Regions from separate parts of the Romboutsia sp. genome, predicted to be linked through region 3. Evidence: riboswitches for the same ligand, from Rfam matches in the RefSeq annotation. Region 3 holds a riboswitch; each other region holds the start of a gene.

Region 1 (11,473 bases), on a different contig from region 3:
ATAAAAGGAGTACCTAATTTAAGAGATGTACATGTTATATCGGATTTAATAAGACACTTAGGAGCAGAAGTAGATTACACAGATAATATATTAACAGTAGATGCAAGTAACATAACTACATGTGAAGCTCCGTATGAGCTTGTAAGAAAAATGAGAGCATCTTTCTTAGTTATGGGGCCATTACTTGCAAGATTTAATCATACTAAAATATCTATGCCAGGAGGTTGTGCTATAGGAACAAGACCGATAGATTTACACTTAAAAGGATTTAAGTGTTTAGACGCTACAGTAGAAATGGATCATGGATTTGTAGAAGCTACAACTAAGGGATTAACAGGAGCTAAGTTATACTTAGATTTTCCATCAGTTGGAGCTACTGAAAATATAATGATGGCAGCAGCCCTTGCAGAGGGAACTACAATAATAGAAAATGCAGCAGAAGAACCAGAAATAGTTGATTTAGCTAATTTCTTAAATGAAATGGGAGCTAACATAAAAGGCGCGGGAACAAACACTATAAAGATAAAAGGTGTTAAAGAATTAAAAGGTGCAGAGCATACAGTAATCCCTGATAGAATAGAGGCAGCAACGTATATGGTTGCAGCAGCTATGACTAAAGGTGATATAACAATAGAAAATGTAATGATGGAACATTTAAAACCAGTAGTAGCAAAATTAAAGGAAGCTGGTTGTGAAATAATAGAAATGGATAAATCTGTAAGAGTAATAGGTCCTGAAGTTTTAAAGCCAATAGATATAAAAACTTTACCACATCCAGGATTCCCAACAGATGTTCAAGCTCAATTTATGGCGATGCTTACAATAGCGAACGGAACAGGTGTAGCTATAGAAACAGTATTTGAAAATAGATTTATGCACGTTGCTGAGTTCAATAGAATGGGAGCTAATATAAAGATAGAAGGAAGAAGTGCTGTTGTTAATGGAGTAAAAGAATTACATGGAGCTAAGGTTAATGCAACAGATTTAAGAGCAGGTGCTGCACTTATATTATGTGGACTTATAGCAGAAGGTGAAACAGAAATAGGAGAAATATACCATATACAAAGAGGATATGTAGATATAGATAAGAAAATAACTGCATTAGGTGGGAATATAAGAATAGTAGAAGATAAATAAAAATAAATAGTGCTAAAAGCACAGGGTTGTTCATATACTTAAGGACAAGGATTAAACCAAGGAGGAAAAGTATATGAAGAACCCTTTAATAGTTTTAGCAAGTGTAGTGGCTTGCGCTATAACAATACCTATACTTATAAGTATAGTATCTTATGATGGAATAGAAGCAACACCTCTAGATCAAAAAAATAACGTTATCAATGAAACTGTAAAGAAAGTGATAAATTATCAAACAGTAGATAAAAAATCACCAATTATAAATGTATATAATCACAAATTAGGTAGTACTCAGCGAATGGACATTGAAGAATATTTGTGTGGTGTAGTAGCAGGAGAAATGTCTACAGAATTCAATATAGAAGCTCTAAAAGCTCAAGCGGTAGCAGCTAGAACTTTTGTAATGTATAAAGAAAAACAAGGAAATCAAAGTAAACACAAAGATGCTGTGGTTTGTACTGATTATAGACATTGCCAAGAATATAAAAGTTATGATGAGTTGAAGAAAAAAAATGGTGAAGAGTGGATGAAAAATTCTTACTCTAAAATTGAAAAAGCTGTAAAAGAAACTAAAGGGAATATTATAACTTATGATAATGAGCCAATACTTACTTTATATTTTTCAACATCATCAGGTAAAACAGAGAATTGTGAAGAAGTATTTTCACAATCATATCCATATCTAAAGTCAGTTGATAGTCCTTATGATAAGAATTATTCACCTAAATATGTATCTACATTAAAAATTAGTAACAAAGACTTTGTGAGCACTTTAAGAAGAAGCTACGGTGATATAAAAATAAGTGAGAATAATTTAAGTAGCCAAATTAAGATACTTAAAACAAGTGATGCAGGTTCTGTAGAAAAAATAAAAATAGGAAATAAAGAAATTAAAGGAACTGATGTAAGAAGTATACTAAATCTAAATTCGGCTAATTTTGATATAGACTTTAATGATAATTATCTAGATTTCATAGTAAAGGGTTATGGACATGGTGTAGGAATGAGTCAGTGGGGAGCAGAAGGTATGGCTGAAGAAGGATATAAATACCATGAGATACTATCTCATTATTATGCAGGAACTCAAATAATTGATTTATATTAATATAAAATACAATAAACTCTATGAAATATATTAAATGATATATACTATAGGGTTTATTTTTCATGCAAATAATATAAAAAATTAAATAGTACCCTTCGAATAAAATCTTAATTCAAAAAAGTACATAAATTGTATAAAAATAGAAATTAAAGATAACAATATAAATACATAAATATATTTGGAGGTGCTCTATGAAGAAAAAACTATTAGAAAAAGATGGTTTTTACTTAGCATTATTTGCATGTATCTGCTCACTAGCAGTTGGAGGAGTTTGGTTTACAAAGAACAATGTAGACGAATTAGCTTCTAATAACGGATTTGTAAATAATACTGATAGAAATAGCAAAAACGAGGATGAATTGCATTTAATAGAAAAAGATAATAATGATGCTGTTCCAACAACAACAGGATCAAAAGAAAATTTGCAACAAGCTAAGGAAAAAGAAAAAGAAAAAGAAAGTGATTCTAAATTAAGCTTTTTAGGAAAAAAAGTTACTAGAGAATATTCAGAAAAAGAGCCTAGTTATTCAAAGACATTAAATTTATGGGAAATACATAAAGGCTTAGATGTAAGTGCTAATACAGGTCAAGATATAAAATCTTTATTAGCGGGTAAAATAGTGGATGTATTTAAAGATGATAAACATGGTATATCAGTAAAAGTAAAAAGTGAGAATGATATAGTAGTAGTATATTCTAATTTGAATGAGAAAATTGAAGTTAAAAAAGACCAAGCGATCAAAGAAGGTCAACCTCTAGGTATTGTAGGAGATACATCTCCAGTTGAAAGTGAAGAGGGAACTCATGTACATATAGAAGCCTTTAAAGGAAAACAATCAATAGATCCAATGAGTTTAATTAAATAAAAAATATAACAGACTTAATCAAATTATTTGATTAAGTCTGTTATATTTTTTTGTAAACTTACATATATATGATTAAGGCTAGTATGTGAGGGGGGGAAGTCTTGAGATCTCATATAGAGGAACGAGCAATCGTTGTAGCAAAATATATACTAGAAAAAAATACCACTGTCCGTCAAACTGCGAAAACATTTGGAGTGAGTAAAAGTACTATTCATAAAGATGTAACAGAACGATTAGAGGAAATAAATCCATCTCTTGCTAAAGAGGTTAAAATGGTTTTAGAAAAGAATAAATCTGAAAGACACATAAGGGGAGGAATGGCTACTAAGCTAAAATATGAAAAAGATATAAAAAAGAATATAGGTTAAAACCGAGGCTACTGAAAAAGTAGCTTCTTTAATATTTTAAAATAAAATCTAAATATCAAAAATACATATGAATATAGAAAAAGAGCCTTAGAATCGATTCTAAAGGTTCTTTTTTGTATCTTAAATTTTGAATTATTTTAAGAGGGCTTTTTTAGTGGCTTTGCTAAAATATGAATCTTTTTTATATTATTCTTGACTAAAGTAACATTTTTGTATATTTTGTATAATAGGAGTGTTTTAAAAAAAAATAATGAAACGTTTAAATATAAAAATAATATAAAAGGAGTTGGAACGATGTCGCGAGCTGATATAGGTATAGACTTAGGGACGGCTAATGTACTTGTATACGTTAGTGGGAAAGGAATCGTACTAGAGGAGCCATCTGTTGTAGCAATAGAAAAAAGAACGAATTCTGTCTTAGCAGTAGGTGAAGAAGCTAGAAGGATGATAGGTAGAACGCCTGGTAATATAATTGCAATAAGACCACTAAGAGATGGTGTTATTTCAGATTATAATGTAACTGAAAAAATGCTGAACTATTTCATAAATAAAGTTGTAGATAAAAAAGGTTTTGGAAGATTTTTTATGCCTAGAATAATGGTATGTGTTCCAACTGGAGTTACAGAAGTAGAAAAAAGAGCTGTAGAAGAAGCTACACGCCAAGCTGGAGCTAGAGAAGTATACATTATAGAAGAGCCTATAGCAGCTGCAATTGGGGCTGGAGTAGATATATCTGAGCCAAATGGAAGTATGGTTATAGATATAGGAGGAGGTACAGCAGATATAGCTGTAATCTCTTTAGGAGGAGCTGTAGTAAGTGAATCTATAAAAATAGGTGGAGATAGATTTGATGAAGCCATAGTAAGATATATGAGAAAACAACATAATCTTCTTATCGGAGAAAGAAGTGCTGAAAAGATAAAGATAGAAATTGGTACTGCATATAAAAGAGAAGAAGAAAAAAGTATGAAAATAAGTGGTAGAAATTTAGTTACAGGATTACCAGAATCTATGACTGTAAATTCTTCAGAAATGCTAGAAGCTCTTGATGAATGTGCAGAGCAAATAGTAGTAACTGCTCTTAGAGTATTAGAAAAGACACCGCCAGAATTATCTGCAGATATAAGTGATGCAGGAATAATAATGACAGGTGGAGGTTCATTATTATACGGGCTAGATAAAAGAATAGAGGAAAGAACGGGAATTAAAGTTATAATAGCAGACGAGCCTCTATCTTGTGTAGCTAAGGGAACAGGAATTGCATTAGGTTCTTTAGACTTGCTTGAAACAGGAGGAACCTTCAAAAGAAAAAGATAGGGAGGTATTTTAATGTTAAATATAGATCAAATAAAAGAGTTAATACCACATAGATATCCATTTTTATTAGTGGATAAAGTAATAGAGTTAGAAGAAGGAAAAAGAGCAGTAGGAATAAAAAATGTTACAGCGAATGAGCCATTTTTCCAAGGTCATTTTCCAAATTATCCTATAATGCCAGGAGTTTTAATCGTTGAAGCGATGGCGCAAGTTGGATGTGTTGCGATGATGTCTATGGATGAGAATAAAGGGAAATTAGGTGTTTTTGCAGGTATTGATAAGGTTAGATTCAAAAAAGAAGTGAGACCAGGAGATACATTAACTATGGAAGTAGAAATGCTTTCTGTTAGAAGAAATATAGGAAAAGCTACAGCAAAAGCTTTTGTTGGAGAAGAACTTGCATGTACCGGTGAGCTAGTGTTTGCTCTTGTACAAAAATAAACAAAAAAGTCCTAGAAATAGGACTTTTTTGTTTATAAATTTAAAAAGTATACTTCATAAATTAGTTTTGATTAAAAGCAAGTAGCCCGCACAGCTAGTAGAAGTGTATGTAAAGATATAGTGCGAGATTATTCCTTTATACAAATAGAGAAAAAATCAAGTAGCAAGTAATAAGGATAATGAAATCATTTCTGCTAATTCTAATATAAAGCTAAGTCTTACATTATTAAACGAAAATCTATTATTTTCATCTATCTTATCTACAATTCCTACAATAGAATAATTTCCTATTTGAGGGAGTTTTTTTCCAACACCTTTTCCAGGAAGAATAGGGCCTTTTCTAATTTGTATATTACCTATACTACTTTTGGATCCTAAACAGGCATCTATAGCCAAAAAGTTTCCATTTGGATGAGTGTTTTTGATATTTTCAATAGATTCGTATATATTTAAAGCATGAATAGGGTTATCTAGCGTTCCGTAAACAGGGTATCTAAAGTCACTATTTTTTAGCATGGTTCCAACTAAAGGTCCAAGAGCATCACCTATAGCTCGATCTGTTCCTATACAAACCACAACTGTGTTCTCATCAACTAAATCTTTAAGCACTGAACTTAATGTCTGCACAACGTTTTCTTTTTTATAATTCACTTTGGCCAAATACATAGGAACACCCCCTTCAAAAGAAATATATGAAAATTTGGTCTAAAAAAGACCTATCTTAAAGTAGATAAGATATAATATGAAATTAAGTTAAGATAGGATACTATATAGTTAAAAAAGACATGTTAAAATTAAAAAGGAAGAAATCAAAAGTTAGTAATTTTAAGGGGTATATGATATTTAATGAAAAAATAAATATTTTATTAAAAAGATAAGAAATATATATTTTTTATTAAAAGGATAAAAAATTAATATTTAAATTGGTTGACATATTTTTAAAAAGGTAGTAACATATGATTTAGTAATACACAAAACGAAAAAAACTTAATAACTTTCTTGATTACCTTATCAAGAGTGGCGGAGGGATAGGCCCTGTGAAGCCCGGCAACCACCCATTAGGGAGATGGTGCTAAATCCTACAAGACTATATAGTCTTGAAAGATGAGGTTAGTTAATTAACGTATTTATATACATAATTAACCTCTTCTTGTACAAGAAGAGGTTTTTTTATGCTCAATAATAATTACTAAATAGCTACCTTATAAAGCATAGTCAAGGTTTTAAAATAGATTGGTTTCATTAAAAAATCAATTTTTCAACGTATAAGAAAAGTGAACTTATACAAAATGAAATTTAAAGTAAGAAGTACTTTATAAATTAAGGAGGAAACAAAACATGGCAAGACATTTATTTACATCGGAATCAGTAACAGAAGGGCATCCAGATAAAATCTGTGACCAAATATCAGATGCAATACTAGATGCATTATTAGAAAAAGATCCTTTATCAAGAGTAGCTTGTGAAACAACAGTTACTACAGGATTAGTATTAGTAGCAGGGGAAATAAGTACTTCTGCATATGTAGATATACCAAAATTAGTGAGATCAACAGTTGAAGAAATAGGATATACAAGAGCTAAGTTTGGATTTGATGCTAACACTTGCGCAGTTTTAACTGCTATAGATGAGCAATCAGGCGATATAGCAATGGGTGTTGATGAAGCATTAGAAAGTAGAGTTGGACAAGAAACAGAAGAAGAGATAGAAGCAATAGGAGCTGGAGATCAAGGTATAATGTTTGGATTTGCATGTAATGAAACTCCAGAATTGATGCCATTACCAATATCATTAGCACATAAATTAGCTAGAAGATTAACAGAAGTTAGAAAATCAGGATTATTAGATTACTTAAGACCAGATGGAAAAACTCAAGTTACAGTTGAATATGATGATAAAAAAATAGTTAGAGTACACACTATTCTTATATCAACTCAACATGGAGAAGATGTTGACAATGATACAATAAGAAGAGATTTAATAGAGCATGTTATAAAAGCAGTTATCCCAGCAGAATTACTTGATGAAGAAACTATAATATATATCAACCCAACAGGAAGATTCGTTATAGGAGGGCCTCAAGGAGATACAGGTCTTACAGGAAGAAAGATAATAATAGATACTTACGGTGGATACTCAAGACACGGTGGAGGGGCATTCTCAGGAAAAGATCCTACAAAGGTTGATAGATCTGCTGCATATGCTGCAAGATACGTAGCTAAAAATATAGTTGCTGCAGGACTTGCAGACAAATGTGAAATAGAATTAGCTTATGCAATAGGTGTTGCTAGACCATTATCTGTATTTATAGATACTTTTGGAACAGGAAAAGTTCCAGAAGAATTATTAGTACAATTAGTTGATAAGAACTTCGACTTAAGACCAGGTGCAATAATAAGAGATTTAGAATTAAGAAGACCTATATATAAGCAAGTAGCTGCTTACGGACACTTAGGAAGAACTGATATAGACTTACCTTGGGAAAAAACTGATAAAGCAGAATTATTAAGAAAAGAAGCATTAGGACAATAATTTAATATAGATTATATATTTAAACCCCTTAAAGTGTTAACAGGAAATGCCTGTATAATAGTACTTTAAGGGGTGATTTTATTTCCTATAAAAGGTATAATAAGTACAACTTAGGTGAACGATAGAAATATTATTTGTTGTAGGAGAATAAGTATGGAAAGAATAGAAGGAATGATAAGTGACATAGTATTTAAGAATGAAGATAATGGTTACACAATAGCTCATTTGGTAAATTCAGATAATGAAGTTGTAATTGTAGGATGTATGCCTACTCTATCTGTAGGAGAAAGTATAGAAGTTGAGGGTAAGTGGATAAATCATAAAACTTATGGGACTCAATTTGAGGTAAATAAATTTATGCCTGTAACACCATCATCATTAGAAGGTATTTATGTATATTTATCATCAGGAATGATACATGGTATAGGGGAAAAAATGGCTAAGAGGATAGTGGATAAGTTTGGAGTAAATACTTTAGATGTAATTCAAAATATGCCAGAAAAATTAAAAGAAGTAGAAGGCATAGGAAGTAAAAAGATAGATCAAATAGTAAAAAGTTATGAAGAAAATAGAGAACTTAGAAATATAATTATAGAGTTATCTCCATATGGAATTACTCCTAACTATTGTATGAAAATATATAAGAAGTATAAAAGTAAAGCCATTGAAGTTATAAATAAAAATCCATACAAACTTGCTGAAGACATAAGGGGTATAGGGTTTAAAATAGCTGATGATATAGCTAGTAAAATAGGCATAGAAAAAAATTCTAAAGATAGAGTGTCTCAAGGAATTTTATATGCTCTAAATCAATCTTTAAGTAGCGGTCATACGTATCTACCAGAAAATATTTTAATCCAAGATTCAGTGAAATTATTAGAAGTAGAATTACCCCTTGTTGAACAATGCATAATGGATTTAGCATATGATCAAAAAGTTCACATAGAGAAAATGAATGGAGCAAATCTAATATATCTAATTCCGTACTATATATCTGAAAATGGAGTCTGTAAACAAATAATAAGATTATCGCAATGTGAATTTAAAAATTTAAATATAGATATAGAAAAAGAAATTAGATTTGTAGAAGAACAAGATGATATTAAATTAGCTCAAAATCAATCGTTAGCAGTCAAAGAAGCTATAGAAAGTGGAGTAGTAATAATAACTGGTGGTCCAGGAACCGGGAAAACTACGACTATAAATACTATAATAAAAATATTCGAAAATAATGACCAAGAAGTAGTCTTAGCGGCTCCAACGGGAAGAGCAGCAAAAAGGATGAGTGAAACTTCTGATAAAGAAGCGAGAACTATACATAGATTACTAGAAATGGGATATACAACTGACAGTGATGAACTTCAATTTATGAAAAATGAGGAGGAGCCTATTAAAGCAGATGTAATAATTATAGATGAAGTATCTATGGTAGATATTTTGCTTATGTATAGTCTATTAAGAGCAATAAAACCAGGCACTAGAGTGATATTAGTTGGAGATAGTGATCAGCTTCCATCAGTAGGTGCAGGAAACGTTCTAAAAGACATGATTGATTCTGATATCATAAATGTAGTTAGATTAAATGAGATATTTAGACAAGCGCAGGAGAGTATGATAGTAGTAAATGCCCATAAAATAAATAATGGTGAACCGCTACATTTAAATTCAAAGGGAAAGGATTTTTTCTTCATCAAGAAAACAACGAATGAAGAAATACTAAAAGAGATAGTTAGCTTAGTTAATGAAAGATTACCTAAGTTTTATGATTTAGATAAACTAAAGGATATACAAATACTTGCATCAATGAGAAAAGGTGATTTAGGCGTTACCAATCTTAATACGGAACTTCAAAAATATCTTAATAAGCCCGAAAAGTTCAAAGTAGAAGAAAGTTTTCAAAAAAGGCTTTTTAGAGTCGGGGATAAGATTATGCAAATTAAAAATAATTATACTAAAAAATGGGAAAATGAAGATAAAAGTAATACCGGAGAAGGTATATACAATGGGGACATTGGATACATATACCATATAGATAAGGATAAGAGAACTATTTATGTAATTTTTGACCAAGTTAAAATAGTGGCTTATAAATATGATGAATTAGATGAACTAGACCATAGCTTTTGTACAACGATACATAAAAGCCAAGGAAGTGAGTTTCCAGTTGTAGTTATACCTATAACTTGGGCACCTCCTATGTTGCTTAGCCGTAATTTACTATATACAGCAGTAACTAGAGCTAAAAAATTAGTTGTATTAGTAGGAGATGTAAAATACTTAGAGTATATGATAAAAAATAATAGGATAAATGATAGATATTCTAATCTAGCTTACAAATTAAATAAATTTAGAGAAGAGGGGCTTTTAGTTAAGTAAATATGAAAAGTTATTTAAATGAAAAACAAGGCATATTTAAAAACATAACTAATATATTTTTAGAATTTATATATCCAGAAAATATAAGTTGCATTATATGTGACAAACCTATAAATAAAATAAATACATATTCTATGTGTAAAAATTGCTTTATGGAGTTAACTTTTATATTAGATGGATGCATTAAATGTGGAAAGCCAATAATAAATCATTCTTTAGAAAAACAGGATATAAGTGGATGTAGTTATTGCTTTGGAAAAACCTTTTACTTTGATAAAGCTATATCCTGTATAGAGTACACCGAGTTTAGTAAAAAAATTATTTTTGGATTAAAATATAATAATAAGACTTATATGAGTAGATATGTAGCTAATATAATGAAGGAAAAATTACAGATCGAAAGTATTAAGTTTGATTGTATATTGTTTGTGCCATTACATAAAAAAAGATTAAAAAAAAGAGGATTTAACCAAGCTCAAAAGATAGCTAAATATTTAGGTAAATCAATTGATTTACCAGTTATAGATAAAATAGTTAGAAAAGATTACACGAGGCGACTATATAAGCTTAGTAAACAAGAAAGAAAAGTAGAACTAAAAAATGCATTTATACTGAAAGACTCTAAATATGATTTTAAGAATAAAAATATTCTTCTAATAGATGATATATTTACAACAGGATCGACTGTAAATGAAATATCTAAATTATTAAAGCTAAATGGTGTAAATAAGGTGTTTGTTATGACATTTTTAACAAGAAGCAATGATTGCTATATTACGGAATAATTTACTATTGACATATTAGTATTAAAATATTAAACTAAATAAGTGATATTTAGGTCTGTGGTTGAAAGTCCAAGCCAGTCGCAGGCAAAGGGATCCACGTAAGTTAATGCTAAAAATTGTGTTAATGATCATGGTGCGGCTTAGAGGTAAGACCTACCGGTAAAAAATCGAGAGAGTTAGTAGTGCGGCGAACCCAAGCGAACCCTCCAGTAGGCGAGTGTGGGGTCAAAAACCAGGTCAGCTGAATATCTTAAAGTACCTTTATAGGTGCTTTTTTTATTGCAAAAAATTAAAATTATACAAATTATGTATAAATATGTGTGATTTCTATAATCAATAACATAACTAACAAAATTGTATGTAAGATAAATATAATGCATAAAAAATAAATTTTATAATAAAAATATATATAAAACGTGAGATTAAGACATTAATTAACAAATTAATAACAGATTTTGTTGACATTTGTGGACAGCTATAGATTAGAAAATAGCTTTAAATACACAAATAAAATAGTTATTAACAAATTTATCCACACTATCCACAGAT
Region 2 (11,473 bases), on a different contig from region 3:
ATTCAAATGCAAAAAGCATGGCAAAAAAATATAGATGCATCAATATCTTCTACAATAAATCTTCCTCATGAAGTTACAGTGGAAGAAGTCTATGATATATATGTACAAGCTTGGAAAAATCAATTAAAAGGAATAACTATATATAGAGATGGATGCCAAAGAAATGGCATACTTTTAAATGAAAAGCCTAAAAAAGCTAAAAAAGATAATTTATATGAAGAAAATAATACAAATGTAGAAGATGAGATATCTACAACTATCCATGAGGTAGAAAATTTTGTATGCCCAGAGTGTAAAAATGAATCAGTAATACCTACAGGTGGATGTGGAATATGCCTACAATGTGGATATAGTAAGTGTAATTAATATAAAATTAAAAGTTAATCAGATATGCAGAAAGTCTAGAGTGAAAGCTCTAGACTTTTTGTATATAATTTATATTTTAGAGAGATGTAAGTATAAGCTTAGCACTTTTAGAATTTAGCATATCTCTAATTTTTTGACGATGACTTAAGAACTTTGAATATAAGTCTTCGGATGGTTTTGGATCACCATAAACTCTCCAACACTTTGTATTGTGAAATTTATAATTTCCATATCCCATAAAACCAACGACATCTTTAAGTGGATAACCTAGAAAAATTCCTATTTCATCAGGGAAGTTATGACCTTCTAGTTTTTCAATTAAATGGTCTAAACAAGAATTAACATCCACTACATTTTGATATCCTAAAAATTTCAAGAAGTTTTGTATTTTTATATTGTCAAGTTGAGTAGCTAAAGATTCTTTATTTACAAATAAGATTTTTAAGCCTTTTTCTTTTTTATCTATAACTATAAATTCAACTTTAGAACATAGGCTAAAATGATTTTTTATATCGTTTAATTTAATTTCTTTGTTAATATCAAATCTAGGGATATTAAGTATTTCAGAAGGCTTAGAACCCATAAGTACTGGACCAAGTAATTCTAGAAGCCATTTTATATATGATGAATTTATTTTATTTTTACAAGAATAACAGCTCATAATTATTTCTCCTTATTGATAATGATTATTAATATAATTAAATTATACATGTAATGATAATCGATATCAACTAAAAAATATAATAAAATTTTTGAATTTACAAATACTATTATAGTTAAGATTAATAAATATAAGTTAATATACTTATATAACTAAAATTCAAAAGATAAAATAGGAGGAAAACAAGAATATGAAATCTAAAAAAGTACTAACAATAGGAATGTCTTTAGCAATAGCAATGGGAGCAACAGCGTGTACTAAAAAAGAAGTAGTACCAAAAACAACAGCACCAAATAAAACAACAACAGCTCAAAGTGGTCAAGAAAAGGTTGCTTTAGATGAGAATTATGCAAAACAGTATTCAGAGTATTATGGAAATTACAGTACGACTTTAAAAAATTATGAACTTTACTCAACTCCAGAAAGTTTAACTGAATATTATAAGACGAATAAATATCCAGGAAATGAAAAACATCTAGAAAATGTAAAAGCAGCATATAAAGATAGCAGAGATAAGATGCAAACTTTTGTTAACTCACTAAAAAATGATGTAAAAACAAAAGATCCTGACTTAAAGAAAATGAATGATAATTTAATAGCAGAAGGTGAAAAAACAATAGCAGATATAGATGCCAATATAAAAAAATTAGATGCAATTCCAAAGGATGCAATGGCTAAGCCACAAGCCGAATTTATAAAAATAGTTAATGAAGCTACAACAGTTAAAGATCAAACTAAGAGTGATTTTACAAAAATGCTTGAAGATATGAATAAGAAGTTAAATATAGCACCTAATAAAACGAATAAATAAGAAAATTTAAAAAAATAAGAAAAATGATTGACAAATATTACAGTGATGTATACTATATAAAATATAGAAAATAAAAAAAGTTAAAAAATAAAAATTAAATACTTCCTTATCAAGAGAGGTGGAGGGACTGGCCCTATGAAACCCGGCAACCAGTATATATTTATATACATTGGTGCTAAATCCTGCAGCTAATTAGCTGAAAGATGGGTATAAATTGCTTATAAAGCCTAAGTTTATACTTAGGCTTTTATTGTATTTAAAATAAGATATAAGTATTTAACTATGTTTTAAATTGGAAGTAACGGGGGAGGAAGATTATATGATTAGTATTAAAAATGTGAGTAAGTATTATGGAAATACGAAGGTATTAAAAGATGTAAATATTAAGATTGCAGAAGGCGAAATATTTGGAATAATAGGTCATAGTGGTGCTGGAAAGTCAACACTACTTAGATGTATAAATGGATTAGAAGATTATAAAGAAGGAAGCGTCCTAGTAGGAATAGAAGAAGTAAAATCTTTAAATGAAAAAAAGTTAAGAATACTAAGAAAAGATTTAGGAATGATATTCCAAAATTTTTCATTACTTGAGAGAAAAACAGTATTTGAAAATGTAGCATTGCCGCTAGAATGTTTCAAATATTCAAATGAAGAAATAAATAAAAGAGTTTTAGAACTATTAGATTTAGTAGGAATAATTGATAAAAAAGATGATAAACCAAGAAATTTAAGTGGTGGTCAAAAACAAAGGGTAGCAATAGCGAGAGCCTTAGCTCTAAATCCGAAAGTACTTCTTTGTGATGAAGCAACATCAGCTCTAGATCCTAATACTACAAAATCAATACTATCATTACTTCAAGATATAAATAAAAAATTAAATATTACTATAATAATGGTAACTCATCAGATGGAAGTAATAAAGCAAATATGTACTAAAGTTGCAATAATGGAAAATGGAGAAGTTTTAGAAATTGGTGATACAGAAGAGATATTTTTACAAAATACAAAGGGACTTAGAAAGTTAATAGGAGAAGAAAATATAGTTCTACCTAGTGGAAGCAATATAAAAATATTATTTCCAAAAGAAATTTCAAATAACACCCTAATAACAAATATGGCGAGAGAGTTAGATATAGATTTTTCAATAGTATTTGGTAGATTAGAAAAATTTAGAGAAGATATATTAGGTTCTCTTATTATAAATACACATGAGGAAAATAATCGAAAAGTTAAAAATTACTTAAATAGTAAAAATATAAGATGGGAGGAGATTGCAAATGACTAGCTTAAGTGAATTTGTAAATAAAATTTTACTAGAGGCATTATTAGAAACATTATATATGATAACAGTACCTGCAATATTAGCCACAATAATAGGATTTGTATTAGCAATAATATTAGTAGTTACAAAGGAAGATGGGCTAAAACCTAATAATAGTATAAATAAATCATTAGGCTTTATAGTAAATACCATTAGAAGTTTTCCTTTTATGATACTTATAGTCGTTTTAATACCACTTACAAGAATTATAGTTGGAACAAGTATAGGAGAAACAGCGACAATAGTTCCTATAACAATTGGTTCAGCACCATTTATAGCAAGGATAATAGAAGGAGCACTTAATGAAGTTGATAAAGGTTTAATAGAAGCTGCTAAATCATTTGGAGCTACTAAGAGCCAAATTATATTTAAAGTTATGATAAAAGAAGCTATGCCATCAATTGTATCAGGTGTCACTTTATCTGTAATATCAATACTAGGTTACACTGCAATGGCAGGGGCAATAGGTGCTGGAGGACTTGGAAGCGTAGCACTTACTTATGGGCATCAAAGATTTGACACAGCTGTAATGATATATACTGTAATAACTCTTATAATATTAGTTCAAATAATACAAGGGCTAGGAAATTTTGCATACAATAGACTAAAATATGGGGAAAATTTAAAAGTTAAAAACCATAAAGGAAGTGTTTCAAATAATGATATTTCAGTTAAAACAAACACTGAATTAAATGAGAATGTATAAATAGTAAAAGCTTATAAAAATATTAAAAATAAATGGGGGAATTAAAAATGAAATTTAAAAAATTATTAACTTTAGCATTATCATCAGCAATATTAGTATCAGTAGTAGGATGTAGTAAGGGAACTGACGACAATAAAATAGTAGTAGGAGCATCATCAAGTCCTCACGCTGAGATATTAGAAGTAATAAAACCACAGTTAGAAGAACAAGGATATGAATTAGAAATAAAAGTATTTGACGATTATATATTACCAAATACAGCGCTAGATGAAGGTTCATTAGATGCGAATTATTTCCAACATGTACCGTATTTAGAAGAGACAATAAAAGAAAAAGGATATAAACTTACGTATACAGAGAAAGTACATTTAGAGCCAATTGGATTATATTCAGATAAAGTAAAGTCGTTAGATGAAATAAAAGAAAATTCAACAATAGCGATACCAAATGATCCTACAAATGGAGCAAGAGCACTTAAGTTACTAGCAGATAATGGTTTGATAAGCATTAAAGACGGAGAACTTATAAGTATAAAAGATATAATTGAAAATCCTAAGAATATAGAAATAAAAGAAATGAATGCAGAACAACTTCCAACAGTACTTAAAGATGTTGAAGGGGCAGTAATAAACACTAACTATGCATTAAGTGCAAAGTTAAACCCAACTAAAGATGCAATAGTAATAGAATCGAAAGATTCTCCATATTCAAATATACTGGCTGTAAGAGAAGACAATAAAGATAGTGAAAAAATAAAAATATTATCAAAAGCTTTAACTAGCAAAGAAGTAAAAGAATTTATAGAAAAAGAATACCAAGGAAGCATAATACCATCATTTTAATCGAATTAATGAGAAAGAGCATCTAAAAGATGCTTTTTTTTATGAAATTATACACTTATTAATTGATGAATAAAACAAATAATGCTACAATGTCTTTACAGATGCATATACAGTTGGTAAATAAAAACTTATAGAATAGAGAAAGTGGTGTAATTATGGGTAGAGATTTAGTTGAAAAAATACAAAAATTAAAAAGGGAAAAAAATGCAATAATACTAGCACATTATTATCAACCAGAAAATATACAGGAATTAGCTGATGCTGTAGGAGACTCTTATTACCTGAGTGAAGTAGCAAGAGACAGTAGGGAAGAGGTTGTAGTATTATGTGGAGTAAAGTTTATGGCAGAAAGTGCTAAAATTTTATCTCCAGAAAAAACAATATTAATGCCGGTATTAGATGCAGGATGTCCAATGGCAGATATGGCAACTGAAGAAGGAATACTCGAATTAAAAGATAAATATCCAGATGCTTATACAGTATGTTACATAAATTCAACTGCAACAGTAAAATCTCATTGTGATATAGCAGTTACATCATCAAGTGCCTTAGATATATTAAAAAATATATCTAACAAACAAATACTATTTTTACCAGATCAAAATTTAGGTGGATACATAGCAGAGTTTTTCCCAGAAAAAGAATTCATACTTTGGGATGGGTATTGTAAGTATCATCATAATATAAAGAAGGAAGAAATATTAAACTTAAAAAAACAAAATAAAGATGCAAAAGTACTAGTGCATCCAGAGTGTACAAAAGAAGTAAGAGGGCTTGGAGATTATGTAGGAAGTACAACAGGAATAATAGAGTATGCTACAAAAAGTGATACTAAAGACTTTATAATAGCAACGGAAGAAGGCGTATTACATGAACTAAGAAAAAGAAATCCTAACAAGAACTTCTTTATCCCAGGTGGTAAAATATCTTGCATAGATATGAAAAAAACAACACTACAAAACCTATATGATACCCTATTAAATATGAAAAATGAAGTAGTAGTAGATAAAGCAGTTGCAGAGAAGGCATTAAATTGTCTACAAAATATGCACCGTCTAGCTAAGTAAAATAATGAATCAAATTATAGATGTATTAATTGTAGGGTCAGGGGTATCGGGGATTTATTGTGGTTTAAACTTGAGAGAAGATTTAAATGTATTATTAGTAACAAAATCTAAACTAGAAGATACTAACACATACCTAGCTCAGGGAGGCATATCAACAGCTCGAAATGAAGAGGACATAGATTTATTTATAGAGGATACCTTAAAAGCAGGTCAATATAAAAACAACGTAGAGGCAGTAGAAGTATTGGCAAAAGAATCGATAGACAACATAAAAGATCTACTGGCAATAGGAGTTGATTTTGACAAAAGTGATGACGAATTAACCTACACTAGAGAAGGCGCTCATAGCATCAATAGAATAGTTCACACCAAAGATAATACAGGAGAAAGTGTTGAAAAAGCACTTATCAACGAAGTAAAACAAAGAAAAAATATAACTATTTATGAAGATACATATTTTGTAGATTTAATAAGTAATGAGAATGAGTGTAATGGTGCAATACTTATAAAAGATAATAAGCAAATTAACGTATATGCTAAAGTCGTAGTATTAGCGACAGGAGGTATAGGTGGAGTATTTAAAAACTCTACTAATCAAAGAATATTAAATGGAGATGGGATTGCAGTTTCCTTAAAACATAATATAAAATTAAAGGATTTAAATTACATACAAATACATCCAACAGCTTTTTATGAAGAAAACGATAATGAAAAAAAATTTCTAATATCAGAGGCAGTAAGAGGTGAAGGAGGTAGACTTTTAGATATAAATGGAGATAGATTTGTAGAGGAGCTATTACCCAGAGATATAGTTTCAAAAGTCATATATGAGCAAATGGATAAAACAAAAGTACCTTATGTAAATTTAGATATAACCTTTATGGGAGAAGATTATGTAGTCAATAGATTTCCAACGATATACAGAGAGTGTTTAAAAAGAGGTACAGATATTACTAAGGAATATATAAAAGTTTCACCAGCACAACATTACTTTATGGGTGGAATAGAAGTAGATTTAAATTCAAAAACTTCTATGGAAAACCTGTATGCAGTAGGTGAAATTAGTTGTACAGGGGTACATGGTACAAATAGATTAGCCAGTAATTCTCTATTAGAAGGATTAGTTTTTTCTAAGAGAAGTGCGAAAGTAATAAACGATAGTATAGAAGATATAGGCATTAAAGTAAATGATGTATATGAAATAAAAGAAGATGTAGAAGTTTTAATAAAGAAAAATAAAGAAATAGTTATAAAATCGATAAAAGAACAATGTGGGGAGTTTAATGATGAATTATTTGATTATAGATAAAATGATAAAGGATGCTTTAATAGAAGATATTCCAAATGAGGATATAAGTACAAATTGTGTAATAGAAGAAAGTAGTAAATCTACAATAGAGTTGCTATCTAAAGAAGAGGGTATAATAGCAGGACTTGAAGTTTTTGAGAGAGTGTTTGAAATACTAGGAAATGTAGCAGTCTTTTTATATAAAAAGGATGGAGACAAAGTATATCCGAATGAAAAAATAGCATTTCTAAAAGGAAGCACTAGAAATATACTATTAGGTGAGAGAGTAGCACTTAATTTAACACAAAGAATGAGTGGAATAGCGACTTTAACTAATTTATTTGTAAAAGAACTAGAAGGAAGTAATACGAAATTATTAGATACTAGAAAAACTACACCAAATTTGAGACTATTAGAAAAATATGCTGTAAAAGTCGGTGGAGGAAATAATCACAGGTTTAATTTATCAGATGGTGTAATGCTTAAGGATAATCATATAAGTGCATGTGGTGGAATAAAAGAAGCTGTGGCTCTTGCAAGACAAAATACTTCTTTTGTTAGAAAAATTGAGGTAGAAACCGAAAACCTAGAAATGGTAAAAGAAGCACTAGAAGCCAAAGCTGATATTATAATGCTTGATAATATGAATTTAGAAGTAGCATTAGAAGCTGTGAAAATTATAGATAAAAAAGCTATAACTGAGTTTTCTGGCAACGTGTCTCTAGAAAAAATTAAGAAAATAGGAAAAATAGGAGTAGATTATATTTCTGTTGGTGCGTTGACTCATTCTTTTAGGGTATTGGATTTAAGCATGAAAAATTTAAAGAGGATAAATTAATAAAAAAATTATATACAATAAATATATTTATTAATAAGAAGATAGCCAAATTAGGTTATCTTTTTTTATGCATAGTAAATCTAAAAATAGTATTACAATATTCAATATGATATAATTGAAGAGCTTATGCAAAATACATCTAAAAACTTATAAAGAAGACCAAGTAAGAGGAAATAAGAAAATAATACCTAATATAATAAATAGAGTAAAAGAAGTATGTAGTCAAGATTTCAGAGATAGAACTATAGCAATAGCTGTCGGAGATAACTTAGAAGATAGAGAAATAGTAGAACAAGAATTAAACCCAAAGGAAATAATTTTATTAACTATAAATCCTCCAATGTGTTCACATTCAGGACCAGGGTTTATAGGCATTACATGTTTTAAATAGAAAATATTACAAAGCTATAAAAGGGAGTTTTAAAAATGAGCAATATTAAAATAATCTGCGATACAATGAATGATATATCACAAGAAGCAATTGATAAGTACGATATAGAGGTTCTTCCTACAACAATAATATTTGAAGGAAAAGAATATAGATCAGGAGTAGATATAGATGGAGACGAATTTTATAAATTATTAAGAAATTCAGAAAACATGCCATCTACGGCACAAATAACTTATATAACATATAAAGAAAAATTCGAAAAATATATAAAAGAAGGTAAAAAAGTATTATACCTGGCAGGATCATCTGCTGCATCAGGTACATATCAATCATCTATGATGGCAAAAAATGATATTGAAGGTGATGTTTATGTATTTGATACATATAGTTTATGTATAGGTGGAGGTATGTTAATTTATGAAGCCGCCAAAATGGTGGAGCAAGGATATGATATAGAATATATAATAGAAAAATTAGAAGAATATAAAGGAAAATTAGAAGTACATTTCTCCGTTGACTCGCTAGACTACCTACATAAAGGTGGAAGAATATCAGGAACAAAAGCTGCAATAGGATCATTACTTAATATAAAGCCTATTTTAAAAATAGAAGATGGGCTAGTTAAACAAAAGAGTCAAGTAAGAGGAACTAAAAAAATAATTCCTAAATTAATAGAAGAATTAAAATTACAAATTGGAGAGGATTTCTCTGATAAAGATGTATATGTTGTATATGGAGACGATTTAGAACTTCGTGACAAATTCATGGAAAAAGTTAGAGAAGAATTATCTCCTAAAAATGTATATACACTACAAATAGGAGCTTGTGTTGCTTGTCATTCAGGACCAAGTGTTTTTGGAATAGGTTGTTTAAATAAATAATAGCACTACATATAACATAAGATAGTTTTAGTACAGCAACTAATATATCAGGAGATAATGCTATTGTAGTAGAGATCGATGTACTTAATAATAAATAGAATAAAAAGATGAAAAAATTAAATACAAGAAATTATCATAAAATAATAAAAACCTTCTTAAATATAAGTAGGCTTTTATTATGCTTAAAAACAGTGTAAAGTATAAGATAGGATGCTGAATGAATAAAGATTAATATAGATGGGGTAAGCTAAGTTATAAAATAAATAAAGAGAATTGAAGTGGGGTATAAAATGGACAAAAAATTTTTCAATCAAGATGGCATAAATTTAGCTAAAATTATTCTAGGAAAATACCTAATAAGAAACTATGATGATAAAACGATAATAACTAAAATAGTAGAAACTGAAAGTTATATGGGAATAAATGATAAAGGTGCTCATGTATACAAAGACAAGAAAACAGAAAGAACGAAACCTCTATACTTAAGTGGTGGTCATATATATGTTTACCTGATATATGGAATGTATCATTGTTTAAACATATCTGCAAATATTGAAGGAATACCGGAATGTGTATTAATAAGAGCAGTAGAGCCCATAAAAGGAGTAGAAGAAATTTCTTTTAATAGATTTAAAAAAGAGTACAAAGAGCTAAGTAGTTATCAAAAAAAGAATATAACAAATGGTCCAGGAAAGCTTTGTATGGCTTTAAATATAGATAAAAACCTAAATAGCAAAAGTATATTAGAAAATGAATTGTATATAAGTGATTTTTACTATGATGAAGATAAAAAAATATATAGTGAAGATAGTATTGAAATAGAAAGTAGCAAGCGAATAAATATAGACTATGCCGAAGAAGCTAAAGATTATCTATGGAGATTTTATATAAAAGATAACAAACATGTATCGGTTAAGAAAATAAATTAAAGCATACCTCTTTTGAGGTAGGCTTTTTTATGGTAAAATAAAAGTAAATATACATTTTAAGGAGAAAGTTATGGGTACTAAATTAAAGAAAGAGATTTTGGAATGGATTAAAACAATAGCTTTAGCACTAGTGCTTGCAGCAGTAATAACATCAGTAGTAGCACCTACTATAGTAAGTGGAGAATCAATGTATCCTACATTAAAAGACAAAGATTATTTATTTATAAATAAATTATCATACATAAATAAAGATCCTAAAAGAGGAGATATAATAGTATTTAAAACGGATTTAGTTGATGAGGAGAGTGGTAAAAAGAAAGATTTAGTAAAAAGAGTTATAGGTCTTCCAGGAGAACATATAGTTATAAGAGATAACCAAGTAATAATAAATGATGAAATTCTAGAAGAAGAATACCTAGATGGTGTTTATACTGACGGTGACATAGATATGATAATTCCTGATAATCATATATTTGCTATGGGGGACAACAGACCGAATAGTGGAGATAGTAGACAAGATTATTTAGGAGCTATAGACATAGATGATACAATTGGTAAAGTTATGATAAGACTGTATCCTTTTAACACTATCGGAAAAGTAAATTAATAAGTAAGAATTTTTAGTCGCTAAATATAAATTAGCGATTTTTTTGACTTTAGTTAAAACTAGGAGTATCATGTATAAGGATGCAAAATTGAAAGGAGAAAACACATGTCACCTAAGTTATTTAATATGTTTAAAAATCACGATTTAAGTAGTAATCAAATTAAAAAAGATATAGTAGCAGGTATCATAGTTGCGATAATAGCATTACCATTATCTATAGCACTAGCTATATCTTCAGGCGTATCACCAGAAAAAGGTATTATAACAGCAATATTTGCAGGATTTATTATATCGTTTTTAGGAGGAAGTAAAGTACAAATAGGAGGACCAACAGGAGCATTTGTTGTAATAGTTTATGGAATTGTACAAAATCATGGTATGGAAGGTCTTATAATATCAACAATAATGGCAGGATTTATACTTATTATAATAGGAATTTTAAGATTTGGGGACTTAATAAAGTATGTACCTAAAACTATAACAGTAGGTTTTACAAGTGGTATAGCAATAACTTTACTTATAACACAACTTAAAGATTTACTAGGATTAAAAATCAAAAATGTTCCAGCAGAAGCTTTAGAAAAAACAGAAAGCTATATACACAATATGTATACATTTGATATGATGACTTTTGTAGTAGGAGTAGCATGTATATTAGTCATGATATATTGGCCTAAGATTAATAAAAGTATACCAGGATCGATAATAGCATTAGTTTTAGCAACATCAGTTGTTAATATATTTAATGTTCCAATAGACACAATA
Region 3 (11,473 bases):
AAATTGATTTTATGAAGAATGCAGTATTTAACTGTTACATTTTAGATTTATAAAAATCTATTTTATCTATATTTTCAGGATTTGCTATATCTAATTCTTGTATTTTTTGTTCTACTTCTTCTTTTATTTTTTGAAATCCTTTTCCCTTCTTATGCAAATAGATTCTCCCTCTGTTTTTTATGAGCTTCTGTTAAAATTCTAGCTCTTTCATAACATACTCTAGGTTTTGAATTTACATATTCATCCCTAAATTTTTATATCTTTTTAGTATTCTTCAATTTAATACTTCCATTGCATTTTATAGCGTACTTAATTTTATTATATTACTTTTTATCTATATTTCAACTATTTTGATAAATTCAGATTTATTTAACAATTCAACTCTATATTCATTTTTTCTATCGGGGCTTCATTATTTAGCTTTATAGATTTAAGATGGATAAGTAATTTATATCTTGTTAATGATAAAAATATTGAAATGGTATAGATAAAATTGACATAGATTTCAATGTTGGAGACGATTCACAAGAATAATACCCACGATAAATATATTCACCTCTCTATGATCCTTTGTTTTTAAGTCTAAATTGTTTGCCCCACAGAATTCTTGAATAGCCATAAAAGTTCTTGGTTCATCATCATAAGGACTTATATGAAGCCTTTGTACTGAAAGACCATCTTTAATAGACTGAAACCTTACCTTAAAAACCAACCTATAGTTTTTAAAAGCAACTATCGGTTGCTTAAAATCTAGTTATGTAAGCATATATCTGAATGATATATATACTCTATGGAAGATGATAACTATAGTACGAACTATTACTATTTTCATAACTTTAATATTGTGGTATATTCATACAAGGAGGAATTCATCATGTCGAAATTTTATGCAAAATATTTAGCTCTATTTATTGGTTTAGGTGCATACAATACCTTTTTACCAGTATATTTAGAAAATACCCTAGGATTTAGTTCATCACAAGTGGGTATGGTAGTATCAATACCATCTATAATCGGTATTATTTTTGTCCCTATATGGGGACTTATAAGTGATTTAATGAAAAAACAAAAATCCGTTCTTTGGATAAATATACTAATGTCACTTTTATTCACAGGACTTTTCGCTATTACTAATTCATTTATAGCAATACTTGTAGTAGCTACATTTCTTGAAATGTTTAGAAATTCTATATTGCCTTTAACAGATTCTATAACTACTTCATACTGTAGGGAAAATAATAAAAACTATGGTGGAATAAGAGTAATTGGTTCTATGTCATTTGCTATAGCTTCTTTCTTGTGTGGTCAGCTTATAAAAATGACTAATAATGATCTTATGTTCTTCTATGTTTTTATGGTTAGTATGATAGGATGTTTAATAATAACTCCTACTTTAGATACTACAAGTAAAATTGAACATAGAGAAAAGATAAACTTAAAAGAGGATTTACCAAAATTATTTAAAAATAGAGCTTATATGCTGATTCTACTTTGTGGAGTATGTGTTGCCTCATTAACAGAAGCTATGGCGGCCTATCAAGGAATACATCTAATGAACCTTGGGGCTGGAGCTGAGCTAGTTGGATTACTTACTGTATTTATGGTTATTCCAGAGTTTTATTTTATGGTAAAGAGTAAAGATTTTCTTGAAAAATACGGAATGATAAAGATGATAAGTTTTGCCAGTTGTGCTCTTTTGATTAGATGGATAATTTATGCATTAACATCTAATCCATGGATATTTATGTTAGCTACATCTATGCATGGTGTTGCTATTTCTATTATAATAATCTGTGCCTTTGATTTTATTGGTAAGGTTGTAGATAAAAAGCTTTATACTACATCTATGACTGTTTATACCTTTACAATTGGTGTTTCTTATTCTCTTATGAAACTATTATACGGAACAATGATAGATTTATTTGGAATAAATTCTATATTTATTTTTTCTATTGGAGTTTCATTATTCAGCTTTGTAGTTTTAAGATGGATAAGTAATTTAGATGTTATTAATGATAAAAATGTTGAAGTGGTATAGATAAAATTAAGTATCTTAAAATAGTTTTTATATATTATGTATTAAAGGAGGAAAAATATTTTTCCTCCTTTAGTTGTATTCTTAATTTCAACAGTATGTTAAAACATAGCCTATCTTTTTAAAATTGTGTATTTTATGGGCTATAGTTCACAATACAGAAATCATCTTTTACATATTAATCTTCAATTTTCAGAATGCCGTCAGCACGCAATATAGTTTCAATTTCCTGTGCAGGCAATGGTTTATAGTAATAGAATCCTTGAATTTCATCGCACATACGCTGGTTTAAAAACGAAAGCTGCTGCTTCGTTTCTACTCCCTCTGCAATGGTTTGTAGTCCCAGATTTTTCGCAAGTACAATAATGGCTTTGGTAATTGCTTCATCCTTATCACTCACGTCTATCCCTTGTACAAACGGCATAGCAATTTTAATCTTGTCAATAGGCATTTGTTTCAAACGGCTCAGTGAAGAATACTCTGTCCCAAAATCATCGATAGAAATTGTAATGCCAAGCTTTTTAAAGGAGTTCAAAGTTTCAATAACGCCGTTCACTTCATTCATTGCAATACTTTCAGTAATTTCTAGCTCTAAGTATTCAGAGCTTAAACCAGTTTCCATTAAAATCTCTTCAACCTGCTTTGCTATATTAGGATTATGAAATTGAGATACGGAAAGATTTACTGCCATACGAATATGGGGTAAACCTGCATCCTGCCATGCTTTATTTTGTTTACAAGCAGTTTTAAGCACCCAATCACCAATAGGCATAATTAAGCCTGTTTGTTCCGCAATAGGAATAAATTTACTAGGAGGAACAAAACCTAGCTTAGGGTGATTCCACCTCAATAATGCTTCAAGACCAATTATTTTCCCAGAGGCGCTATTTACTTGTGGTTGGTAATAAAGCATCAACTCATTTCGCTCTAAAGCAGGGTACAAACTATTAGTCAGCGTCATATTTTCCATGACTTTGGTTTTCATCAATGGTGTGCAAAGTGCATATTGGTTCTTACCATTTTCCTTTGCTTTGTACATGGCAATATCTGCATTTTTTATTAGTGTATCTACGTCTTCTCCATCCATTGGATAGAGGGCAACCCCTAAGCTAGCGGTAACATAGAAGTCTTGATCATTTAATTTAAATTGCTGTTTAAAACCATCAATAATTTTGGCTGTAATTTTTATAATGTCATCAGAATCTGTAAAGTTTTGTACCATTATAATAAATTCATCACCACCAACGCGGGAAACAATATCATCTTTATGTACTGAAGCAGCCAGTCTGTTAGCAACTTCTTTTAGTAGTTCGTCACCTTGATCATGTCCCATGGTATCATTGATCATTTTAAAACCATCTAAGTCAACAAAAATAACACCAAGTGGCTTTTCTAAATATCGAGCAAGAAAAATACCCTGTTTCAGTTGATCAACGAATAATATTCGGTTCGGTAATCCCGTTAAATGATCATGATATGCGAGATGTGAGATTTTTTCTTGTATCTTTTCTCGCTCTACAATTTCAACTTGTAGGAGCTCATTGGCCTTGGAAAGCTCTAGAGTACGGTCTTGAACTTTCTCAAGGGTGTGTTCAAGTGCTTCCTGTGCTAATTTACGTATATGTATGTCATAAAATATACCGATATAAGAGTTTTGGTTATTATTACTTTGTGGTATTACAGAAATCTTTGTCTGAAACCACTTCCATGATTCATTTTTAATTTTCATCCTATACTCGTAACCATCTTTATGTTCCTTTAATTCTGAAACGTTTTGTAAAAGGTTATTCAAATTTTCTTTATCATCGGGATTTAAAAAGTATGTAAATCGTTTCCCAATGATTTCTTCAGTAGTATATCCAAGTACTTCCAAACAGTTGGGTGATATGTATGAGAACACCCCCTGTTTATTAAGCGAATATATAACATCTGTCCCTTTTTCTACAAAAGTTCGGTATTTTTCTTCACTTTCTCGAATTTGACCCTCTGATTGCTCTAGCTTGTCCAACATATTATTGATTTCTTCTGATAAAACGAATATTTCATCCTGCTTTATTTGTGGTTTTAAGCGTACGGAAAACTCCCCTTTATTCCCTATATTCAACACTTCTTTGCTTAATTTTAATAATCTTGACAATATGTTTTTTTCCAAGAAAAGCATGACAGTAATAATAAAAATAAAGCCCACTGCAATCAATGAATAAAGCATATAGTTTATGCCTTTTTTTCCAATCAGACTTATGTCTCTAGACATTTCTATATTTAAGCCTAGTACCGGCTGTTTGTAAATGTCTTGTAGTATTGTGTATGCAACAATTTTATCTCTACTTAGCTCCTCAATCTCTATAGGAGATTGAGGAGTGATAGGATTTGAGCTTTGAGCATACTTTTGATTCTCATTGGCAAGCCTTTCTAAAGAAATGTCCAACTTCAGCCTGTCAGATAAGTCACTAACCGCCATATCATCTAAAAAACGCCCAAGCACTACATTCCCACGTACTGGTCCTTCAAAATCACTTTTACTAATAGGATAAGAGGCTATTAACATAGGCCCTTGCGGCAGCATAATGATGCCTTTTACTTTATAGTTCGAATCAGCATTTTTAAATATATTACTTTTTTCTAACTCTTTTTTCAATTCAGGATAAACTGATACAAATTCTTTATTCTTAAAATCCATTCCCTTGGCAAATACATACTCTCCTGATTGATTAATAAACACCATTAAATTCAGCTTTAGGTTCAAAAATACATCTTCTTGTAAATTATTGAATACATAGTCTTCATTCCCATTCTCAATAAATTTATAGGTATCGTCCCAAGCCGCCAAATCTCGTGCAGTAGAATATAAAGAGGATGCCTCAAAATCAAGAGCATTTGTGACTCTATCCATATTTTCATTAATATTTTTTCTTTCTAATTGATCAATGCTACTCCTCATAATCGTGTTTAACAACAAATAGATTGAAAAAATTAATATAATAAACATCAAAGCAAAAAGCTTTATTGTACTACTTCGAAGAGATTTTAATTTCATTTTTTTTGTCATGCAGTATATTGTCTCCTTCATTTAGTATGTTATCTCCCTTGCTAACTCCTTATAGAGCATCTTCACAATCAGATAAACAATACTTCATTTTCTTTCCTAAATTGTCAATTTAAATCAGACAAGACGTATGTCATGTCTCTCCTTAATATTTTTTATTCAACGGTATTATACCATATTATCCCTTTTAGTAGTTATATATAATTTTTCATCTTTAACATCATAATAGCATTCTTATAACTACCTCTCCTTCACAATATTTCTAACCTGCATCTATGCCAATAACATCAAGATAATCTTTTAACCCTTCTGAAAAATCATCACTCTCTACACAATCAACATAATCTATTCTCATAAAATTTCTCCCCCGTATCCTTATATATTATCTATATACACTTATATAGATAATATATAGTGCAACCTTTTCTTGTACTAAAAAAAAGAAGTCTACACAAGACCTCCCTCTTAAATCTCTACCTTTAAATATATATCTATTAGAGTAAATACTCGTTATTATTGTACCATTTTTTTCAAATAATCTCATTCATAATACCTTTTATCACTTTTTATTACTAATATTATTACTCAATAAATCTATATAATCTTTTGCTTCCTTTAAACCTACTCCTGAAACTATTCTATATTTTTTTATAGCCTTGACTTTTTTTCCTTCTAAAGCAAGTTCTTTTAATTCTTCATATTCAGGTGTCTTGATTTTAAACTTCGATAAAGTTTATCCGTCTGTTTTGTTTCTACAGGTTTTGTTTCTAAATCTACTTTCATAAAAATCCCCCTTTTTTTGGCTTAACTCTTTTATTTAAAAATATGAACTAAAATAATAATTCAAACCTCACTTCATATCCCCTATTCCCTATATAACTATTTACCTATTGGACATGCATATTCACAATCTCTACAATACTTTATAGCTTTTCCAAAGCCTTCATCAAATTTCTCTGGTATTTCTACAGGAATTATATTGCCTTCATCTTCTTTCATCTGTATGTTACATACTAATCTATTAAAGTTTCCTATTCTCCCTGGAAGTTCACTTCTTCCTAATTCTACCTCTGAATATATTTTTTTAGAAAATGCTTCCTTCGTACAATTCTCCCAACACTTTACTTCACATTTAACACATGGATCATATTCTAAAGGTCCAATTGATGGCAAATCTAAATTTAAACCTATTGCTCTTAGCCTTATATGTGGACCGTACTTAGGATTAATTAGCAAATTATTTCTACCAATACATCCTAACCCAGCTACTACTGCTGAATCCTTCAGAAATATTCCTCCTTTTTCTATATGATAGTTAAAAGAATATGTTGATACACCTTCTTTCTCCATAATACTTTTGAACTTTTTGCCAATATCAATCAACTTTCTATTACCAACTGTATTGTAACCTTCAACCCAATAGTCCATTTTAGGATCAGATACAGGATGATGATATGCTAGAACAACTACACTTTTTATTCCTTCGGGCCATACTACTTCAGGTAAAAAGGTATCGTTTTCTCCACACATATAAGTTCCAACCCCATTATACCCTGGCATTTTAGCTATAACAGTAAATGCAGGTGATTTTTTTAAGTCTTCTACATTAGCAACACCCGCTAAAGTAGCCCCGCTTCCCAATGCAATTTTTACAATTTCATTTAAAGTAAATTCTTTCATAGTTTTATCCCCCTTCAAAATAAATCGATCTGTTAATTTATATGAACATTGTTCTTCTCAACTCTAGGAAATATAATAAGTTCTCTAACACCTCAATATCCCCAAGAAAAAGGAGAGGAGAACAATGAACAAAACAAGTGTAAAATGTCCTCGTTATCATTCTGATAAACTGTATAAGTTTTTAAAGAACGAGTAATTCTATTAAATATTAAGCTATTTTTTCATATCAGCTTAACAGATTCAAATAAATTATTCCCTTTATCTATGATATTTTTATAACAAATTAATTTTTTTAAAACTCCAAAAAAAAATAAAAGTCTTCTCCAGAAATATGAAGAAGACTTTTGTACAAATGAAAACTTTAGAATGGTTTTCCATATATACCTTCTCCTATCTCTCAGAATCAAATTCTGCTGGATTTAGCACCATGCATACAAATGAAATATGCTGGTTGCTGAAACGTCATCGGGCCAGTCCCTCGGTCTCTCTGGATAAGAACGGTTATTCAATTTTATTATATTCATTTTATGGAATTTATTATATATTCTTCCAACTGCTATGTCAATGATAAATAGGAAAATTATAACATTTAAAGCTTATAGATTGGGCCACCTGTAAAAGGAAAATACACTAACAATAAATTTACTTATCTAAAAGAATGGGACTTATCTACACATAAATTTATTAATTTTTATAAATCTTCATTATTCAAACTATTAAGACTTTCTTCTAAGTAATAATCTTGATGTTCACTTATGTTCAAGCCTTCACTAGGATTTTTTTCCATAATAGAAAATATAGCATTAGTAATAGTTAATTCAAAAATATTTATAAGCAAATCTGTGTCATTATAGCATTTTCTCAAAAGCTATTCTTTTACTTTTATCTTCTAAATAAATTATTCCACAATACTGAAACTTATTTTTTATAAGTAGCTTTTGCATAGATAAATTTTCTTCATGTGTATCTATTTTGATACTGTATATATCTTTATTTAAACAAAGCTGTTCTATATTTTTCATAATTTGAGATGATAATCCTAATCCTTTATAATTATTGTCAACAGCCATTCTATGAATAACTGCATATTCATTATTACTAATCCATTCACCATCATCAATAGAGTCATATGTTTTTTCTTTATCAAAAGAAACTGCTACAGTAGCAACCATATTATTATCTTTTATCAATACATAACTATTTTTATTTATAATATCATTTCTTATTGTTTCAACATTAGGATAATCATCCTGCCATTGATTAATCCCCAGCTCTTTAAAGTAATCTTGCGCTTGTTTAATAATGCTCATTATATCATTAACATCTGTTTCAACTGATTTTCTAAATTCCATCTCAATTCTCCTTTTTATTATACAAATAATTCATACTTACATATATAACGTCTATATCGTTAACATATTTCTAATTTATTAATCTATTACTAAATTTAGCGCATCTTTTTCTTCTAGTGGCTTTGAGAATAAGTACCCTTGTATATAATCAATTCCCATATCCCTCAATACATTTAATTGTTCTTGTGTTTCCACTCCTTCTGCTACTATATCTAAATTTAACGAATGAGATGAATCTATAATTAATTTTATAAGATTTATATATTCTTTTCCTGCATCCATCCCTATTACAAAACTTTTATCTATTTTCACTTCTGATAAAGGTAATTTTACTAAGTAATTAAAAGATGAATATCCTGTTCCAAAATCATCTAAAGCAATTTTGATGCCCAATTCTTTTAACTCTTTTAATTTTTGTATATTTTCGTTTATATTTTCAAGTAACACAGTTTCTGTTATTTCAATTGCTATACAACTTGTACAGACTTTTGTTTCTTTTAATATACGTTTCATAAATTCTATAAATTTATCATCCATTATCTGAATAGAAGATACATTAAAAAATACAATTATTTTATTATTTCTATTTTTATTTATTTTTTTAGCAAATATACATGCTTTTTTTATTATTTCATTACCTATACTGATTATTAAATTACTTTTCTCCATAATATCAATGATTTCTATTATAGGTCTATGAGAGTATTTTTCATTGTTCCATCTAAATAAAGCTTCAAACCCTCTTAATTTATTATCTTTTGTATATTGTGGTTGATAAAATACCCTTATTTCATCTTTTTCTATAGCTCTACTCAAATCTTTTTGTATATTAAAATTTAAAATTCTTTCATCCTCTAGCCCTTTTGTATATAATACATATCTATTTTTTCCACACTCTTTAGCCTTATACAGTGCTATATCTGCCATTGTAATTAATTTACATTTATCTTTTTTGCAATTTTCACTGTTACATTTACAAGTTGAAATTCCCATACTCGCATTAATTTTATGTTTTTGTGTTTCATTACTTTCTATCTTAGATATTTCACTTAAAATCTCTTGTGCTTTATTTTCTATAATTTCTTTATCTATCATATCTCTAAAAATTACTATAAACTCATCCCCACCAAATCGAAATATAGAATCTTCATGGCACAACTCTTTTAATTTATTAGCTATATTTATTAATACCATATCTCCTACATAGTGACCATAAGTATCATTTATTTGTTTAAAATTATCTACATCTATAATCATCATAGTTACATTATTACCTTTAAACTCACTATTCATATATTCATATAAGGCTCTACGATTTAAAAGTCCTGTATGAGAATCTATGTATGCTTGTTTCTTTATTTCATTCTCTGCTTCTTTTATTTTTGTTATATCTACTAATGTACCAACTATACCTATAACTTCGTTTGCTATATTAAATACTGGAGTTTTATATACTTCTATACTTCTTCTTTTATTTTTTTCTATTATATCTTTTGTAAATTTAGTAGATTGTTTCGTAGACATAATTTTCATATTTTCTTCAAAAATTTCATCTGCTTCTTCTTTATTATAAAATTCTTTTAAATTTCTACCTACTAATTGTTCTACAGTTGTTTCCCTGCCATTTGCAAATTTAGTGTTTGCATTTACATACACTCCATCTTTATCACATAGCCATACTTTAAATGGTATATTTTCAATAAGTATTTGGAATTGTGTATCTCTATTTTTTATTTCAGTAATATCTCTTGCGACTCCCATTACTCCTATAACCCTACCCTTTTCATCTATTACTGGTGATCTATGTACATTAAAACGTTTATATCCTCTTTTGCCTGGTACTATTTCTTCAGATATAAGATCCTCTTTTGTATTAATAACATTTAAATCATATTGCCTACATTCGTTTCCAATTTTACCTTCCCATACACAGTTATGTCCTTTCCCCTTTATATCTTCTAGCTCTTTACCACAGTGTATCATAAACTCATTATTTACTTCACAATAGTTGCTATCTTCATCTGTAAACCATGCCATATACGGTATTGCATTTAATAATGCCTTAAATTTAAAATCTATATGCTTTAATTCCTTTAATTCCTTTAATTCCTTTAATTCCTCTTCTATTGTGGATTTTGCATTTTCCCTAGTTTTTAATATTTTTTTCTCTTTCATTAATATCCCCCTAAAATTCTTCGATATAATTCTCTTATTATTTCCTTTTGTATAAATACCTACATCAGCTTATATCTTTAATTTGTTTTAATTGTAAATTTTTGTAATTATTACTATCTATTTTTTTGTGCTTGATTTCTTTTTAAATCTTTTCATAAACTTAGATAAGCAAAAACATATTCCTTATTTATCATACGGTTCTCCGTATCATCTCTAAATAAATTATTTCTATTTTTAATCAATCATTATCCTTTATTTTCCATAAATTCTTTAAAAACCCTAAAATAATTTTAATATTCAACCTTTGATATAAACTTTTTTGTATATTTTTGTATTATCTTTTAACATCAGCAGTATCAACACCTATTTATGGAAAACTATCTGATTTTTATGGAAGAAAAAAATGCTTTATAGTTGATGCCTTTATAATTAAAAAATCTAAACTATAAAAAAGTCTTCAATTGAAGATTTATAAGGAATACTTTTTTTAAGCACATATACGAAAATTATATTTATCCACAGTTTTAAAATGAATATAATTTCCTATGTGCTATAAAAAATGGATTGCCTTATTATTTAGGCAATCCATATATTATTTAAAACATATTTTTATTTTTTTAAACTAGCTCCATTTGTAGCTATAACTTATTTATACCAATGGAAGCTCTTTTTCTTATATCTTTCTAACGATCCACTTCTATCATTATTTCTATCTACATATATAAAGCCATATCTCTTTTTAAGTTCAGCAGTTGACATACTAACTAAATGATCGTTTAAATAAATTATTTAAGGTCTTCTAGCTCCTTTATATGCTTCTTCATAGTAACCTGATAATTCGGATTTTTTAACTCCATTTTTAGGATTAGATGCATGTATAAATTCATTATTTCCTATATACATCCCAACATGACTTACTCTTCCTTTTTTCATAGTGTCAAAGAATATTAAATCTCCAATTTGTAAATCTTTTTTATCAACTGCTTGTCCAAAATTACTTTGATCATATGATACTCTTGGTATTTCTTTTCCTAATGCATTTTTATATACATATCTAACTAATCCTGAACAATCAAATGATTCTGGTCCAGTTGCTCCCCATACATATGGCTTTCCTACTTGGTCTTCTAATAATTTTATTGCATTTTCCATTTTTTCAGATGGTTTAGTTGTATTACTAATAGT

What was found. A riboswitch is a leader RNA that binds a small molecule or an ion and turns the genes downstream of it on or off. The one in region 3 is predicted to bind S-adenosylmethionine.
Region 1: another riboswitch for S-adenosylmethionine. It lies ahead of metK (methionine adenosyltransferase); the one in region 3 lies ahead of AC11VW_RS13890 (4Fe-4S binding protein).
Region 2: another riboswitch for S-adenosylmethionine. It lies ahead of AC11VW_RS14035 (methionine ABC transporter ATP-binding protein); the one in region 3 lies ahead of AC11VW_RS13890 (4Fe-4S binding protein).

What each region holds. Positions count from the first base shown of each region.
Region 1 is NZ_JBXKIW010000017.1:3,883-15,355, reverse strand. Features, by position in the region: gene murA (UDP-N-acetylglucosamine 1-carboxyvinyltransferase) at 1-1,137, shown strand, start outside; gene spoIID (stage II sporulation protein D) at 1,211-2,239, shown strand; gene AC11VW_RS02080 (peptidoglycan DD-metalloendopeptidase family protein) at 2,431-3,105, shown strand; gene spoIIID (sporulation transcriptional regulator SpoIIID) at 3,207-3,473, shown strand; gene mreB (rod shape-determining protein MreB) at 3,768-4,790, shown strand; gene fabZ (3-hydroxyacyl-ACP dehydratase FabZ) at 4,803-5,231, shown strand; gene yyaC (spore protease YyaC) at 5,388-5,897, opposite strand; SAM riboswitch class I at 6,237-6,342, shown strand; gene metK (methionine adenosyltransferase) at 6,570-7,763, shown strand; gene recD2 (SF1B family DNA helicase RecD2) at 7,917-10,139, shown strand; gene AC11VW_RS02045 (ComF family protein) at 10,142-10,924, shown strand.
Region 2 is NZ_JBXKIW010000086.1:5,988-17,460, reverse strand. Features, by position in the region: gene AC11VW_RS14050 (adenosylcobalamin-dependent ribonucleoside-diphosphate reductase) at 1-366, shown strand, start outside; gene AC11VW_RS14045 (DUF3793 family protein) at 443-1,027, opposite strand; gene AC11VW_RS14040 (hypothetical protein) at 1,218-1,838, shown strand; SAM riboswitch class I at 1,942-2,048, shown strand; gene AC11VW_RS14035 (methionine ABC transporter ATP-binding protein) at 2,158-3,123, shown strand; gene AC11VW_RS14030 (methionine ABC transporter permease) at 3,116-3,865, shown strand; gene AC11VW_RS14025 (MetQ/NlpA family ABC transporter substrate-binding protein) at 3,913-4,707, shown strand; gene nadA (quinolinate synthase NadA) at 4,863-5,774, shown strand; gene AC11VW_RS14015 (L-aspartate oxidase) at 5,779-7,083, shown strand; gene nadC (carboxylating nicotinate-nucleotide diphosphorylase) at 7,061-7,900, shown strand; gene AC11VW_RS14005 (hypothetical protein) at 8,016-8,291, shown strand; gene AC11VW_RS14000 (DegV family protein) at 8,327-9,172, shown strand; gene AC11VW_RS13995 (DNA-3-methyladenine glycosylase) at 9,463-10,101, shown strand; gene lepB (signal peptidase I) at 10,172-10,708, shown strand; gene AC11VW_RS13985 (SulP family inorganic anion transporter) at 10,814-11,473, shown strand, end outside.
Region 3 is NZ_JBXKIW010000085.1:3,361-14,833, reverse strand. Features, by position in the region: gene AC11VW_RS13910 (hypothetical protein) at 35-157, opposite strand; gene AC11VW_RS13905 (MFS transporter) at 875-2,038, shown strand; gene AC11VW_RS13900 (EAL domain-containing protein) at 2,214-5,084, opposite strand; gene AC11VW_RS13895 (ribosomal protein L7/L12) at 5,641-5,796, opposite strand; gene AC11VW_RS13890 (4Fe-4S binding protein) at 5,961-6,761, opposite strand; SAM riboswitch class I at 7,149-7,259, opposite strand; gene AC11VW_RS13885 (DUF6179 domain-containing protein) at 7,453-7,626, opposite strand; gene AC11VW_RS13880 (GNAT family N-acetyltransferase) at 7,610-8,113, opposite strand; gene AC11VW_RS13875 (sensor domain-containing protein) at 8,192-10,288, opposite strand; partial or broken gene AC11VW_RS13870 (family 1 glycosylhydrolase) at 10,934-11,056, opposite strand; gene AC11VW_RS13865 (C40 family peptidase) at 11,078-11,473, opposite strand, start outside.